Regions from separate parts of the Rhizobium sp. CB3060 genome, predicted to be linked through region 2. Evidence: predicted binding sites of a transcription regulator. Region 2 holds the regulator's gene; each other region holds the start of a gene.

Region 1 (5,601 bases), 1.3 Mb from region 2:
TCCTATTGTGCCTGTACAATTCCAATGGAGGGAGAGCTACCCATGTCCGACACCCGCAAACCAGGCCGCGGCCGCGTCTATGCCTCGATCACCGACACCATCGGTGACACGCCGATCGTGCGTCTCGACAAGCTGGCCAAGGAGAAGGGCGTCAAGGCCAATTTGCTGGCGAAGCTCGAGTTCTTCAACCCGATCGCTTCCGTCAAGGACCGTATCGGCGTTGCCATGATCGAGAGCCTTGAAGCACAGGGCAAGATCACCCCCGGCAAAAGCGTGCTGATCGAGCCGACCTCCGGCAATACAGGCATAGCACTCGCTTTCGCCGCCGCCGCTAAGGGCTACCGGCTGATCCTCACCATGCCGGAGACGATGTCGATCGAGCGCCGCAAGATGCTGCTGCTGCTCGGTGCCGAGCTGGTGCTGACCGAGGGTCCGAAGGGCATGAAGGGCGCGATCGCCAAGGCCGAGGAACTGGCATCGACGCTGCCCGACGCGATCATCCCGCAGCAGTTCGAAAACCCGGCCAACCCGGAAATCCACCGCAAGACGACAGCAGAGGAAATCTGGAACGATACGGACGGCCAAGTCGATATCCTCGTGTCCGGCATCGGTACCGGTGGCACGATCACCGGCGTCGGCCAGGTGTTGAAAGCCCGCAATTCGAATATCAAGGTCATCGCCGTCGAGCCGGCTGACTCGCCTATCCTCTCCGGCGGCAATCCGGGTCCCCACAAGATCCAGGGCATCGGCGCCGGCTTCGCCCCGAAGATTCTCGATACGCATATCTATGACGAAGTCGTCACCGTCACCAATGACGAAGCTTTCCAGCATGCACGCCACATCGCCAAGCTCGAAGGCGTGCCAGTCGGCATCTCCTCCGGTGCGGCCCTGGCGGCTGCAATTAAGATCGGCCAGCGTCCCGAAAACGAAGGCAAGAATATCGTCATCATCATCCCCTCCTTCGCCGAGCGCTATCTCTCGACGGCGCTGTTCGAAGGGCTGGGCGGCTGACACGGTCAGCTTCGATCGTCAGGGATTCAAAGGGCGCTGCGGTGCCCTTTGTCATTTCAGCCGTTTGCGCTTACGCCGCAGCGGTCAGCCGTTCGCCGGCAATGCGGTAGGAAATGGCTTCTGCGAGGTGGATGCGCCCGACGGTTTGCTTGTCGTCGAGATCGGCGAGCGTGCGGGCCACTTTCAGTACGCGATGATAGCCGCGGGCGGAAAACTTCATCTTCTCGGCCGCGTCGCGCAGCAATTGCAGGCCGGCGGCGTCCGGCTCGGCGATCGTTTCGATCATCGATGTCGAGCAGCGGGCATTGGTGGAAATTCCCTTCATCCCGGCAGCCTCGAAGCGTTCGCGCTGCCGCTCGCGGGCACGGGCGACACGAAGCGCGACATCGGCGCTCTTTTCGGCCGTCGTCGGGCGGATGAGATCGGCCGCAGAGACGGCGGGCACGTCGAGGCGGATATCGATGCGGTCCAACAGCGGTCCGGAAATCCGGCCCTGATAATCCGCGACGCAGCGCGGGCCGCGGGCGCAGGTGTGACCCGGCTCGCCGGCCATGCCGCAACGGCAGGGATTCATCGCTGCAACCAATTGAATGCTCGCCGGATAGGAAACGCGATGATTGGCCCTGGCGATGACGCATTCGCCCGATTCCAGCGGCTGGCGCAGCGCGTCCAGCGCCTGCGGCGAAAACTCGGGCAATTCATCGAGAAAAAGGACGCCGTGATGGGCAAGCGAGACCTCGCCCGGGCGGGCACGCAAGCCGCCGCCGACCAGCGCCGCCATGGTGGCGGAGTGATGCGGCGTGCGATAGGGCCGGCGGTCGGAGAGCTTTCCGCCCGAAAGCTGACCGGCAACGGAATGGATCATCGACACTTCCAGCAGCTCCGCCGTCGACAATGGCGGCAGAATGGATGGCAGGCGCGAGGCCAGCATCGACTTGCCGGAGCCGGGCGGGCCGACGAAAAGCAGATTATGTCCCCCGGCCGCCGCCACTTCCAGCGCCCGCTTGGCGCTTTCCTGGCCCTTGATATCGGCGAGATCGGGGACGTTGGCGGCATTGGCGCGGATCGCCGGTTCGGGGCGTGACAGAACCTGGGTGCCGCGGAAATGATTGGCGAGCGCGATCAGGCTGCGCGGCGCGAGAATATCGATGTCGGCGCCGGCCCAGGCGACCTCAGGACCGCTTTCGGACGGGCATATCAGCCCCTTGCCGATGGCATTGGCGGCGATCGCGGCCGGCAGCGCGCCAGCGACCGGCGCGATCGTGCCATCGAGGTTGAGCTCGCCGATGACGGTGTAGGCCGCAAGCGCATCCGCCGGGATGGCGCCCAGCGCCGCCATCAGCCCAAGCGCGATCGGAAGATCGAAATGGCTGCCCTCCTTGGGCAGGTCCGCGGGTGCGAGATTGACCGTGACCTTCTTCGGCGGCAGCGACAGGCCAGAGGCATGAAGAGCTGCCTGCACCCGTTCGCGGCTTTCGGCCACGGCCTTGTCCGGCAGACCGACGATATGCATCAGCACCTTGCCCGGGGAAATCATCACCTGCACTTCGACAGGAACGCCCTCAATGCCTTGAAACGCAATCGTGCTGACGCGCGCTACCATCCCCGCCCTCTTTTAACTCGTTTACCGTTATCAATTTTTCATAACAGACTATGGGTTGCATAGTGGCAGAAAACATGGAATAAAACAAGAACAATAAAAGAACGAAGGGACGATTTCTACAATCGGAGCAAATATGAGACTTGTAGTATCGCTATCCCTTCTACTGAGCGCTGTTCTGGCCGGCTGCCAATCTATCGATGGCGGGGATAATCTGGAAAAAGGCGCTCCCTATCAATTAAGCGCCAAGGAAATTGCCGCGGTGGAAAAGGGTTTGCACGAGCAGCTTCCCTATGAGGGCGTGCTGATCTTCGGGCCGATGGCGGCTTCCAAGGATAGCAAGGGCTACGTCAGCGTCTGCGGCACCATCAGCTCCTTTGGCGGCCTGCACGGTGTCATGGACAAGCGGCCTTACGTCGGCATGATGGTCGACGTGAAACCACTTTTCGGCTTCGTGCCGACGGTCATCGCAGACGATAGCTCCACCGGACCGTCGGCAGTGATCCTAACCTGCCGCCGGATGGGCATCGCGATATAGCCCGCCTTGCGGCGAGCGGAGGGGTGGCGTCACGATTCCTAGAGGGCTGGCGCCCCTCAAGCCCGCTTCGCTTCGATCGCATCCCACAACAGGCTGGCGATGTCGGCGCCGCCGAAGCGCTTGACTTCGCGCAGGCCGGTCGGCGAGGTGACGTTGATCTCGGTCATATAGTCGCCGATGACGTCGATGCCGACGAGCAGGAAGCCGCGCGCTCTCAATGCCGGGCCGATGCGCTCGCAGATTTCCTTTTCGCGCGGCGTCAGTTCGGTCGCCTCGGCGCGGCCGCCGACATGCATGTTGGAGCGGCTGTCATGCTCGGCCGGCACACGGTTGATCGCGCCGACCGCCTCGCCGTCGACGAGGACGATGCGCTTGTCGCCCTTGCGCACGTCGGGCAGATATTGCTGAGCGATGAAGGGCTCACGGAAGAGCTGGCCGAACATTTCGAGCAGAGAGGATAGATTGCGGTCGTCCCGCGTCGAATGAAAGACGCCGGCGCCGCCATTGCCGTAAAGCGGCTTCAGGATGATATCGCCCATCTCCTCGCGGAAGCGGCGAATTTCGGCAGGATCGCGCGTGATCAGCGTCTTCGGCATCAGGTCGGCGAATTCGGTGACGAAGATCTTTTCCGGCGAATTGCGCACCCAGGCCGGATCATTGACGACGAGCGTCTTGGGGTGGATGCGCTCCAGCAGATGCGTCGAGGTGATATAGGCCATGTCGAAGGGCGGGTCCTGGCGCAGCAGCACCACGTCCATGGTCGAGAGATCGACGCGCTCCGGCTCGCCGAGCTCGAAGTGATCGCCCTTGACGTCGCGAAGGATCATCGGCTCAACCGTCGCGTAGACATTGCCGTCACGCATGCTGAGGCGCTCGGGCGTGTAATGGAAGAGCTTGTAGCCGCGGGTCTGGGCTTCCAGGCTCATGGCGAAGGTCGAGTCACCCGCAATGTTGATGCTCTTCACATGGTCCATCTGGACCGCAACATTCTTGATACCAGCCATAGTCAGCCCTCGCTCGAATTTGCGGACAGATGTAGGTCGGCCCGCATCCAAACGCAACGGCTATTCAAGGGCTTCCGTCAGAGACGTCTTTCGTCTGGGCTGGCCGCGCTCAGGCGGCAAGGCCCTGTGCGCCGCCCTGCCGGATGAAGTTGCGCAGGCGATAAGCCATGGTCAAAGGCTTCGGGAATGGCTTGCGGCAGAAGGCGACCTTGCGCAGATAGTGATCAATGCGCCATGTGGCCCAGGTTCCGCCGGCGAAATAGGCGACATCGCCCGCGCTGAGCGTGCGTTCGACGCCGTCTTCCGTCGTGATATGCACCTCGCCCTCAAGGATCATCACCGTTTCGTCCCAGCCGAAATACCAGCGAAACTCGCCTGCCGTGCAATCCCACAGCGCCGTCATCGCGGCATCATCCCGCCCACGCGAATGCTCGGCAATGCGCGCAACCGGATCGCCGGCCAGGATCCAGGACGGTTCGATCGGCGAGGGCTTCATTTCCATCTCATCGCTGGCGCCAGCCACGAAGCTCTTCGACTGCGGCAAGGCAACAACAACCGGGACCGCACGCGCGGCAAAGGCCGCCATGCTCGCCAACATTAATCTCAAAACCATGCAATCCCCCAATTCCAAGCGCGTCTCAGTTTCCATTGCACGGAAGAGGTAACGGCGCGGTTCATGAAATCTGGCGCATTTTAATGATTGCAGAGATCAGGCAGAAAAACCTTCGATTGTACAGACGACCATGTCATGATCGGATAGCGGCTTGCCCTCCTCATTGAGGGAGGAAACAAGGTGGCTTTCGCCGATCTTCAAACCGCGGGTGATGAACCAATCGAGCTTCATGGTGCGATCGGGAAAACGCGTGATCAGGCTCGGGCGCGTGCTCGTCTGATCCAGCGGGCCACCATGGCATTCAAAGCCGCGGCCTTCGGCCGTGGCGAACAGGGTATCGGTCGAGAAATCACCGCCGGTGTGATTGCCGGTATTGAGATCGCCGCCGATCAGGATCGGAAGACCGGGCGCGAAGGCCTCGACAGCGTCGATCAACGCCGCCATCTGCCGCTCGCGATAGGCAGCGGTCGCGACACTTTCGAGATGGACCGACACGGCAACGAGGGGACCGGCCTCGGTCCCGACGATGGCGCCGACAGCACAGCGATCGCCGATGCGCGGCTGCTCATTTCCGTCGTTGAACCAGACGGCCTCGCCCGGCAGGCGGAAGAGGAAAGCATCCTTCAGGGCAACGGAGGACATCAGGGCGTTGCCGTGAAAGCCCTTCTCGTTGAAATCGTCGCGGCAGAAGGAACGCTCGATTTCCGAGCCGAGGCTGAGTTCCAGGAATTCCACGCCATAAGCATAATTCATGCCGAGTTCGCCGGCGACGATCGCGGTCGGGTCATTCTGTTCGGTGCGCGCCATGCCCTCGTCCATCTCGGAGAGCAGGATC
Region 2 (5,601 bases):
CATCGGCGGAAGCCGCGCGCGCGGGCCGCCTTCGCACCCTGTTGCCGATCTTCCGCAACGCACTGGCAGCCATCGTTATCGCAGCCGCCGTCCTCACCGTGCTGTCCGAAATGGGCGTGCAGATCGGGCCGTTGATTGCGGGGGCCGGCATATTCGGCGTGGCGATCGGCTTCGGCTCGCAAACGCTCGTCAAGGATATCGTCAGCGGCATTTTCTACCTGATGGACGATGCCTTCCGCGTCGGCGAATACGTTCAAAGCGGCAGCTACAAGGGAACCGTGGAATCGTTCAGCCTGCGTTCCGTCAGGCTTCGACATCATCATGGTCCGGTGTTCACAGTTCCCTTCGGCGAACTCGGCGCCGTTCAGAACATGAGCCGCGACTGGGCGATCGATAAATTCCTGCTACGGGTTCCGTTCAATACCGACGTCGCCAAGGCGAAAAGGATCGTCAAGCAAATCGGAGAGCAGTTGAAAGAAGATCCGGAAATCGGACCGCAGATTCTTGAGACCCTGAAAATGAAGGGGGTGGAGCAAATTGGCGACTTCGGTATCGAACTGAGCTTTGCTTTTACCGCCCTCCCCGGTCGGCAAACCTACATACGGCGCCAGGCCTATACCATGATCCGCGACGCCTTCATGGAAAACGGCATCGACTTCGCTCAGCCGACAGTGCAGGTGGGTGGCGAGGAAAAATCCGATGCCGCGATCGCAGCCATGACACTGCAGAGAAAGAAGATCGCTGAGCAAATGACGCAATCGGCAGCGCCGCCGACCTGAACGTTCGCGCGAGATCAGTCACCAGCCTCATCTCCGCGCCCTCTTTGGCAAGGCGACAACCCTGGAGCCGATACCGGATGACGTTGGACAGAAAGGAGATCCAATGTGCTGAATGACCATCTGACGTCTATTGCCGCGCACGTTATTCAAATAGCGCTGACACCGGTCTTTCTGCTGGCGGGCACCGCCGGGTGCCTCAATGTCTTCTCGGCCAGGCTCGCCCGCGTCTCCGACCGGGTCAACAGCCTTTTCGAACGGGTGACCTCTGAGGACCCGGATGAAACGCGGTTGCTGCAGCTCTATTATCTGCGACGGCGAACATTGGCGCTGGAGATCGCAGTTCTGCTCGGCACGGCATCGGGCGTGTTCACATGCCTTGCGACGCTCGGCCTCATGGGCGGTGCAATTCGACAGCAATTTCGCGAGCAATTGCTGCTCTGGCTCTTTGGCCTTGCCGTCTTCGCACTCATGGGCGCCTTTGTGGCCTTTCTCGTCGAGATGATTCTGGCCGGGCGCAGCATGCTAAGGCAGATCGCCAACGACCGTACCTTGCTCGAGCACCGGCACGGGAGTTCGAGGAAAAGTTCAACCTATTGATATCCCATCGAATATTACTACGGATGGCACCAATCCCGGCCCCTCAGAAATCCGGATTCCCAGTCAGATCCATAGCTTGCTCTCCATGGTTCGGAGAGTGTCGTCCTCCAAAGAGCTTATAGAACGAAGAACATGGCTTTTCGCCGCCTTGGAGATAATCCGTTTTGGGATCGTCCGAAATTTTGCTTCGCCCGATTCCGCATATATTTCTGCTATTTAGTTTGAAGGTGCCGGGAAAAAAGTCATCTGCCCGGGACCTGTTATGTTCCCATTTATTTGATGCACCTACAAAATGTTCACCGAAATTTAAGGGCTTGCGGAACACATATGGAACATATAGTGTCCGTTCTGGATTTGTTTCACGACACCTTCTCAGTCCCGAGGTTCAAAACGATGTTGACGCGCAAGCAGCAGGAACTGCTTCTCTTCATTCACGAACGAATGAAGGAGTCCGGTGTTCCGCCATCTTTCGACGAGATGAAAGATGCGCTGGACCTTGCGTCCAAATCCGGTATTCACCGTCTCATCACGGCTTTGGAAGAACGCGGCTTCATCCGTCGCCTGCCGAACCGGGCCCGGGCGCTGGAGGTCATCAAGCTACCGGAGGCCTATAGCCCGAGCCTGCAGCCTCGCCGCGGCTTTTCGCCAAGCGTCATCGAGGGTAGCCTTGGCAAGCCGCAACTTGTGCCGCCGCCCGCACCCACCAAGCCGGTGAGTGAGGACAACAACAGTTCGGTTTCGGTACCCGTCATGGGCCGCATTGCCGCCGGCGTTCCGATCTCGGCCATCCAGAACAATACTCACGACATCACCGTTCCCGCCGACATGCTCGGCTCCGGCGAGCATTATGCGCTGGAGGTCAAGGGCGACTCCATGATCGATGCCGGCATCTTTGACGGCGATACCGTCATCATCCGCAACGCCACGACCGCCAATCCCGGCGACATCGTCGTCGCTCTCGTCGATGATGAAGAGGCGACATTGAAGCGCTTCCGCCGCAAGGGAGCCTCGATCGCGCTTGAAGCGGCAAACCCTGCTTACGAAACCCGCATCTTTGGGCCGGATCGAGTGAAGGTACAAGGCAAGCTCGTCGGTCTCATTCGCCGCTATCACTGACCGGTGACGCCGGCTTGAGCGGCGCGCCAAAAGTGTCTGTTCGCCAGTCGTAGGAGCGATGCAGGCTCCATGGCCGCGAAAGGTTTTCAAACGCTGCCGTCATTATCGGTTTATCGGTGCTAAGGCTCATTTCGATGGACCCTGTGCGGCGCAATGTTGCACCTGTGAAGAGCGTGGCGCCAGAGCGGCAGCGATCAAGACGCAGCCGTACGGAGGTGATGACGATATTGGCCGTGTCGCAGGCCGGAGCGAGATAGGCGGCATCTTCAATGGTGACAAGCATGTCGCCATTATCCAGCATTGCCACGCACCATGCACCTTTTTGGCAGGCGAAACCGCCCGGCCCGGCCGCGTCTAATGCCGCATCCATCGCCTTTCGAACGGCGCTCTGTTCTTCGGAATTCAGGCGACGATGCTTGTCTGATTTGCTGATTTTGGGGAGCTGACTATCCGGCGGAAGCATCGTTGGCGGTTGCTGCTCGGTGATCGCCAATGCTCTTTGCCATTGCTCGAAGATGAAATCCGGCGGTTTTTCGCGGTTTGTCGTCAACGCACCGTTGCGCAACAAGGCGACCAGCGTGCCGTCCTCGGAGATCATGAGATCAGGCTTCAGGACACCGGGGCCGAGCGCCACGACTGCGACCGAACCGGTGATCAAGAGCGCACCTGCATGTCGCAGCCATGTTCTCAGCAAGGTCATCAGCAAGAAGCCGGCTATGACCGTCGGGAACAGCCAGACCGGCAGCCGGCCGAAGGGAATATTACCGCCCCAGGCGGCAACCGTTTTGGCAATGACGATGACGACATCAAGTCCCCAGCCGGTTATCTGCCAGAAAGGGGCATCAACGCCAAATGGCATCAGTAGCGTCGCCGCCATGCCAAACGGCATGACGACAAAGGAGACGACCGGCATAGCCGCCAGATTGGCAACGAGGCCATATGTCGCCAACCGGTGAAAATGTTCTATCGAGAAGATTGCCGTCGATGCGCCGCCTATAAAAGAGGTCGACAATATGCTTCCGAAGAAACGGGAAACGAAGAGCAGCGGACGCATGACCCGGAACCGGGAGAGAACGCTCTCCCGATGCGGCCTCCTCGCCCAGAGCGAATAGCCGGACACCAACGCCAGGGTCGCGGCGTAAGACATCTGAAAACTTGGTCCGAGCGCCTGCGAAGGCGACAGTATGAGAATGACTATCGCCGATAGCGCCACGTTGCGCAGGCTAATGGATGGTCGGTCGAAGAGCACGGCGATCAGCATGATAGCCATCATGATGAAGGCACGCTCCGCGGATACCCCGAAGCCGGAAATGAGATAATAAGCCGTCACTGTAACTAGCGCGCCGAAGGCCGCAATCTTCTTTGTTGGCCAAGCCTGTGCCACGCCGAAAAACAGACTGAGGGCGTAGCGTAAACCGACATAAAAGATGCCCGCGGAGAGCGCCATGTTCAGGCCGGAGATGGCAATGATATGCGCAAGACCCGAGGTCCGCAGCGCTTCCGTCGTATCGTCTGAGATCGCTCGTCTCTCATCGGTGACAAGCGAAGCCGCAAAGGCGCCGGTGTCTCCGGGCAAAAGCGTCCTGATTCTATCGCCGATATGGCTGCGCAAACCGGCAAGCCAGATATCCGCCTTGTCGAGGACCGATCCCTGAACTACATCACCAGTCGGTGACAATAGTGTCGGCGTTCCATAGGCAAAGCCATTCGCGCCGGTGCCATCGAAATAGGCGCTGAAGGCGAAATCGTTGAGGCCGGGCAAGGCAGGTCCGGCCGGCGGCGTCAACCGCGCTCTACCCTGAATGCGGTCGCCGAGTTCGAAGGGCTGGAGCTGTTTGCGCACGAAAATGGTGATCTGCGCCGGCGGCCTGCGAATGGTCGGTTTTTCCGTTGCCTCCAGGGCGACGACATAGCGCCAACGGCCCTTGTCGTCGGCTTCACGCCGTTCGATCCGCCCGGTGATGGTGGTCGTCACCGCAGAGTCGAGCATCACCGTCGATGCGCGCCAGGTTTCGCATTGCGCCAGAGCCATGCCGGAGCACACCAGCATGCCGGCAAACAATATGTGCTGTAGCACTCGCCCCGCCTGCTGCTGGCGGAAGAATGCGACAGCGAAGATAAGGAGGGCCGTAAAAACAGCCTGCGGCGGCGGATCGGCTCCGACTGAGAACCAGACGATCGCGCCGGCGCCGATGTAGACCGGCGCAAATAGCATCGCGCGACCGTGCGCCGCCTCTTCTTCGGCTAAATGGTAAATGCCGAGTCGGATGCTGCCCGCCGCGAGGCGAAGACGGGCAATAAGCGCGGCGTGGTCCTGTGTCCGCTCCGGCCGCGACGCTTTGGCACGAGAAATAACGGCGCCCACGCCCTGCTCGCGCACGGCAACCGCAGCCAATTCCCGACTATCTACCTGCGGATCCGGTGCCTCTAAATTAGGCATATATTCCAGCGCCCACGCAAAACTACAGCTATAGCGGGAGTTTTGCCGTCACCGGCCAGTGATTTCAACTGAAATCGGCATCATCGCCGACAAAAGACGCTAATTCACGCTTGCGCAAAACGGTCCCTTCTACCGCAGTGCCCAAAAGTTGATACTGCAATGCACAAATAGGCGTAAGGATAACTTGGCATTAGGCTCTGGATCATATAGCTAATCGTTAGTCGCTTAACCCTTTGGCGCTTTTTAAGGCGCCAATCCCGCCAAATCTTGGAGGATCAGCATGACGGAACAAAGCGCGAAACTAACTTGGGGTGAAAAGACGGTGGATTTGCCGGTTAAGTCCGGAACCATCGGCCCAAGTGTCATTGATATTGGTGCCCTTTATAAGAACACCTCCACTTTCACCTACGATCCTGGCTTCACTTCGACTGCGTCGTGCGAATCCAGCATCACCTTTATTGATGGCGACGAAGGCGTTCTGCTGCATCGCGGTTATCCGATCGAACAGCTTGCCGAACACGGCGACTTCCTCGAAGTCTGTTACCTGCTGCTCTACGGCGAATTGCCGACCGCAGCCCAGAAGAAGGACTTCGACTACCGGGTCGTGCACCACACCATGGTGCATGAACAGATGTCTCGCTTCTTCACCGGCTTCCGTCGCGATGCGCA
Region 3 (5,601 bases), on a different replicon from region 2:
GCGCTTGTCTGTACGGCTTTCCCAAACCCGAAAACAAACCCTTGGAGCGAGGCGATATCGCTGCCCCCGGGGACTACCCAACCTGTTCCACGGCGAGGGTGCCCGCGGAAAGCGGCCCGATCAGCGACTTTGCCGAGACCGACGGATCGAGCCAATCCGCCCATGCTTTGCGATCGAGGATAACGATCTGCCGGTCGTGGTATGGCGCGATGTCCGGACCCGGCGCCATCGTCAGCATCGTGAAGGCTTGGCCCACCTCCGGCGTTTCGCGCCAGATGCCGGCTATGCAGAAGATCGGCTCGTCCTTCTTCGTGAACAGCCACTTGTCCTTTCGCTTCTTTTTCGGGTCCTTCGGATCTGTGAACTCGTAAAAGCCGTCGGCAATGATCAGGCAGCGATTTGACGTGAACTCCCGACCTTCCGACCGGAAATTGTACACCGGGCGCTTGTTCGGTCCCGGCCAACTCCAGCGCCGCTGGACGAGCTCGGCCTCATCGCCGGCTCCATCGATCGTCCGGACGATGGGGCCGACATCGGTGATCTTGATGTCCTCCCGCGCCTCGAGGTTCGGTATGCCTTCACCAAAGCGGATCTTGATCTTCAGATCGGCGAAGTCCTTTGCGATCGAAGCAGCATCCACCATCAGCCGATAATCATTGCACATACGTCCCTCATTTCAGGTTGGTTGCCTCGAAAAATTGTTCCTGATATGTTCTATCTATGATGAGCGCGAAGGTTTTCCAGTCCGACGCCCCGCTCGACGAGCGCCGCGTCATCATAAGACGCCATGACGGCGATGTGGAGATGGTGGAGCTGCCGTGGGGACTGCGCCCGCGGGACGGCGGTCCACGCGCCGTCAACGTCGTCCGATCGGAAGGACGGACGTTTCCGACCCACCGCTGCCTAGTGCCGGCCTCGGAGTTTCGCCATAAAAGCTTCAGCTTTTCGCTCGCCAATGGCGACTGGTTCTATTTCGCGGGGATCTGGCGGCCGGCGTCTGAGAATTGGCCGGAGGCCTATGCCATCCTCACCATCGAGGCGAATGCCGACATCGCGCCTATTCACGATCGGCAGATGGCGGTGCTGGCACGCGACCAGCGCATGGCCTGGCTGGATGGACTTGTCCACGAAGAGGAAATCCTCCGGCCGCTGCCGGCGGGCACCTTCCGGGTCAAGCGTCGCGCCGGCGAGCCTGCCCAGCCGATGCTGGCGGTCTAAAGCGCCAACCGCAGTTGCGGTTCCGTTCCGGCGGCGCGCCTTTCGAGCGACGACAGCGAGACGCCGAGCAGGCGAATGCCCTTTCGGGGCGGAAAGATCGGCGCCAGCAGCAGGCCGACGATCTCCTCCAGGTCGGCGATCGCGGCCAGAGGAGTGGGAACAGTCTTGCTGCGGGTGATCTGGTTGAAATCGGCATATTTGACCTTGAGCGTCACCGTCTTGGCGCCGATCCCATTGGCCTCGCAATAACCCCACACCTTTTCGATCAACGGCTGAAGCCCTTCGCGGGCCGGCTCGTAAGCGTGGAGATCCTGTGAGAATGTATCTTCGGCGCCGACGGATTTGCGCACCCGGTTCGGCCTGACCTGGCGCTCATCGATGCCGCGCGCGATGCCATAGAAATAGGGTCCGGACTTTCCGAAATGTTCGACTAGAAACTCGAGAGTCTGCTGCTTGAGATCAGCGCCGGTTTCGATCCCAAGCCGGTGCATCTTTTCCGCCGTTGCCGGGCCGACGCCATGAAATTTCTTGACGGGAAGGGCTTCGACGAAGGCCGGCCCGTTCTTCGGGGTGATGACCGCCTGGCCGTTGGGCTTGTTGAGGTCGCTCGCCGTCTTCGCGAGGAACTTGTTATAGGAGATGCCGGCCGAGGCGTTGAGGCCGGTGACCGCTTTGATCCTGGCGCGGATCTCCAGTGCAATCTCGGTGGCGATCTCCATGCCCTTGAGATTGTGCGTGACATCCAGATAGGCCTCATCGAGTGACAACGGCTCGATCATTGGCGTGTATTCGGCGAAGATTTCGCGGATCTGCTGCGACACCGCCTTATAGACATCGAAGCGCGGCGGCACGAAGATCAGGTCGGGGCATTTGCGTTTGGCGGTGACCGACGGCATCGCTGAGTGAACGCCGAATTTGCGCGCCTCGTAGCTCGCCGCCGCGACCACGCCGCGAGCGGCAGATCCACCGACGGCAATAGGCTTGCCTCGCAGTTCCGGATTATCGCGCTGCTCGACCGACGCATAAAACGCGTCCATGTCGACATGGACGATTTTTCGGACGGGGGTCGTGCTCATGTCATTCATGGCGGCTTCGGCGATCGCGATTGTATCGGCATTCACTGCCGAAACAAAAAGAGAACATAGCAGGCTTCGGCGCGATATCAACCATTTCGATCGGCGCTTAGCCCTGGCCGTCGCAGCTACCGGCCGCCGGCAGCGTTCTCATCCCGTGGAAATCAACAGCAGGAAACGCCAAAATGGCGGGTGAGGGGGAGGCCATATGCCACCTCCTATTAATCTCGGCGCGAGTCGAAGATCGCTGCGTCCTCTATACTCAGGCTGCAAGAGACGGTCCTCCGCTGGCTCGTCAGGTCGCTGATCGGTTCATCTGGTCGAAAATGCTAGGGCCGCCGTCAACGAACGAATGAGCTTAAGGCACACACTCGTTAGGCGCCGATCTTGTCAGAATCGATGAGGTCACGCTTTGACGGTCGCCTGGAAGTGTGGGCCATCGTCGTGGAATTGGCTGCTTGCGCAGTCGCCGCTCTGATCGATATTCTTTCAAAATCAAACGGCAGGAATGGTTGTAGCAATGTTGAATTATGTGCTCCGCTCACCGATAACAATCTGGTCTATGGCTGCTCCGGCTGTGGTTTTTCTGGCTGGAGCAATCCTTGGTGCGTTGATGGGACCGCTTCCGCCGTTCGTCATGACAGTTGAATTCGCATTGCTCACTTTGACGATGGCGCTATCCGCGCTCGGTGTCCTGCTCAGCGTTGCGCCTCCATCCATCACAAGGCGTGAGGTGAAATGGGCGAACGAAAATGCCGCCATCCTCTACACGGTCCCCGTAACCTTCGAGGAAGTGGATTTTATTCCACCTCTTTTGAGCAGGGTTGCCGCTTATCGGGATGATGACGGCAAGCGCCGGCGCGTGCCATCTTACGAGTTGCGGGCATTGCGTGCTTGAGCCTATGCCTCCACGGCTTGGAGCCAGGGAGCGCAATCAAAGCACCCGCCACGCCGCGGCAAGAAGGATAGGTTCAAGGCGAAATTGGTGACCGCAAACATTGGCCTGCAGCCTAGCGGCTGGTCACTCTGATGTAATAGCCGTCAGGGTCGGTCACGCGGAAGTCTCGAAGACCCCATGGGCGGCTAGCGAGATCGGAGACGTCACATTGCTCTTTCCTTGCGACTTCATAAGCGAAATCGACGTCGTCGACACTGAGAACAATTTCAACGCCGCGACCGAGTCTCTCATTTTGATGGGCATACAGCGGATGATCTTGGCCGAGAGCTTCCACGCTATTGATACCGATCACCGCGTCGCCGTTAATCAGTTTTGTGTAACCGTCTGAGCTGTGCCCGCTGATTTGAAAGCCCAGGAACCGGCAATAGAAATCAGCAGATTTTCTAACGCTCGCAACGAAAAGCTCGAGTCGAAGATTCATAGAGAACTCCACATCAGACAAATGTCGTCACTCCCTGTACCACGCGGATTTCGCGCGAAAACAAAACAAACACTAGTCAAAGTGAGAATACTCTTGTGTAGCTCGGATGCTTTCGTGGACGTAGCATTCTGGAAAACGACGTTATTCGCTTTGAGATGCCGATCGCTTCTAGGGGTCATGTGAAAAAATTCCCAATTCAGCCATCGAATTGAATCCGTTTATGGAATCCGTCAGGTCCACGCCCCGCTCAACTTGAACGCGTCCGGCGCGCATTGACTCGTTTTCGCTTTGAGAACAAATAAAGAACATATCGCATTTTCGCAAGTCAAGACGGGTTGCCGTAAGGAGATCATGACCACATCAGTCGCCACTTCGAATGCCGTTCTCGACGAGTTGCGCGAGAAAATCGCCAGCCTGGAAGGAGCGGGTATGCGCCGCCGCAGTGTTTTGCCGTTCGGGGTCGGCGAGATCGATGCGCAGCTGCCGGGAGGTGGCCTGGCCTTTGGTGCCCTGCATGAAGTCGCCGGCGGCGGGAATGGTGCGATCGACGGCGCGGCCGCGGCGCTCTTCATTGGAGGCATCGCGGCCCGGACCACCGGCAAGGTGGTCTGGTGCCTCACCCGCTTCGATCTGTTCTTTCCCGCGCTCGCCCAGGTTGGACTTCACCCCGATCGCGTCATCTTCGTCGAATGCGACAAGGAAGAGACGGTGCTCGCGAGCTTCGAAGAGGCTTTGCGCTATGGCGGCCTCGGCGCCGTCGTCGCCGAACTGGTGCGCCTGCCGATGACGGCTTCGCGCCGGCTGCAGCTTGCGGCGGAAAAGTCCGGCACATTGGGGCTGGTGATCCGCCGATGGCGGCGCCAGGCGGAAGCCTCCGATTTCGGGATGCCGACGGCAGCTGTAACCCGCTGGCGGATCTCGGTGCTGCCGTCCGAGCCGCTGCCCGTGCCGGGCGTCGGGCGGGCGCGGTGGCTGGCCGAGCTCATGCGGGTCAGGTCAGGCGAGGGAGGACAATTCATTATCGGAGCATGTGATGGCAAGGGTCGTATCTGTCTTTCTTCCGACGCTGCCGACCGATCGGATCAGGCGCGCCGATCCTTCGCTCAATCCTGACACGCCGCTGGTGGCGATCGCCAAGAGCGGGTCGAAGCGATGGGTGGCGGCGGCCGACCGGGCCGCTGCAAAACTGGGCTTACGCGTCGGGATGCCGGCCGCCAGGGCGCAGGCGCTGGTTCAGGGATTGACGATGGTGGATGCCGATCCGGCGGCCGACCTCGCGACACTCGAACGGCTGACGCTTTGGGCACTGTCGCAATATTCTCCCGTAGTCGCCATGGATCCCCCTGATGGCATCGTCATGGATACCGAAGGCGCAGATCATCTGCAGGGCGGCGAGGACCTGATGCTCTCCGGTCTCGTCAACCGCTTCCGCGCCCGGGGTCTTGCCGCGCGCGCGGCGATCGCCGACACCTGGGGTGCGGCGCATGCGCTTGCCCGGTCCACGGATCGCGAGACGGTCATCGTCCGGCGCGGCGAGACCGCCAAGGCCGTAAACCGTTTGCCGCTATCCTCGCTGCGGCTGCCGGCCGAGATCGTCGCGAGCCTCAGAACCCTCGGCTTCGCCACCGTCGGCGATTTGGCAGTGACGCCGCGGGCGCCGCTGACGCTGCGTTTCGGGCCCGAGGTCGGGCGCCGGCTCGATCAGATGTACGGCCGGCTCGCCGAGCCCATCGACCCGATCCGACCGGCGGATCTCGTCGAGGTCCAAAAATCCTTTGCCGAACCGATCGGAGCTGCGGAGACGATCGAGAGATATGTGAGCCGCCTGGTGCGGCAGCTCTGTCTGGAGCTTGAGAAGCGCGGCCTTGGCGTGCGGCGTGCCGACCTCATCGTCCACCGCGTCGACAACACAATTCAGTCGCTCCGGGCCG

Evidence for each region. The regulator LexA, encoded in region 2, represses DNA repair genes until DNA is damaged. The targets are predictions, from matches to a motif close to TGTTCNNNNTGTGTTCNG.
Region 1: the regulator LexA is predicted to act here: its motif matches at 2,701-2,718, upstream of N2601_RS19390 (YifB family Mg chelatase-like AAA ATPase).
Region 3: the regulator LexA is predicted to act here: its motif matches at 3,961-3,978, upstream of N2601_RS33200 (ImuA family protein).

What each region holds. Positions count from the first base shown of each region.
Region 1 is NZ_CP104158.1:4,022,635-4,028,235, reverse strand. It holds gene cysK (cysteine synthase A) at 43-1,011, shown strand; gene N2601_RS19390 (YifB family Mg chelatase-like AAA ATPase) at 1,082-2,614, opposite strand; gene N2601_RS19385 (hypothetical protein) at 2,748-3,149, shown strand; gene gshB (glutathione synthase) at 3,206-4,153, opposite strand; gene N2601_RS19375 (cupin domain-containing protein) at 4,263-4,766, opposite strand; gene N2601_RS19370 (endonuclease/exonuclease/phosphatase family protein) at 4,863-5,601, opposite strand, start outside.
Region 2 is NZ_CP104158.1:1,282,497-1,288,097, reverse strand. It holds gene N2601_RS06380 (mechanosensitive ion channel family protein) at 1-779, shown strand, start outside; gene N2601_RS06375 (DUF2721 domain-containing protein) at 885-1,376, shown strand; gene lexA (transcriptional repressor LexA) at 1,770-2,492, shown strand; gene N2601_RS06365 (ComEC/Rec2 family competence protein) at 2,473-4,932, opposite strand; gene gltA (citrate synthase) at 5,213-5,601, shown strand, end outside.
Region 3 is NZ_CP104161.1:219,407-225,007, reverse strand. It holds gene N2601_RS33225 (SOS response-associated peptidase) at 74-664, opposite strand; gene N2601_RS33220 (SOS response-associated peptidase family protein) at 721-1,218, shown strand; gene dinB (DNA polymerase IV) at 1,215-2,303, opposite strand; gene N2601_RS33210 (hypothetical protein) at 2,929-3,189, shown strand; gene N2601_RS33205 (VOC family protein) at 3,302-3,670, opposite strand; gene N2601_RS33200 (ImuA family protein) at 4,022-4,783, shown strand; gene N2601_RS33195 (Y-family DNA polymerase) at 4,704-5,601, shown strand, end outside.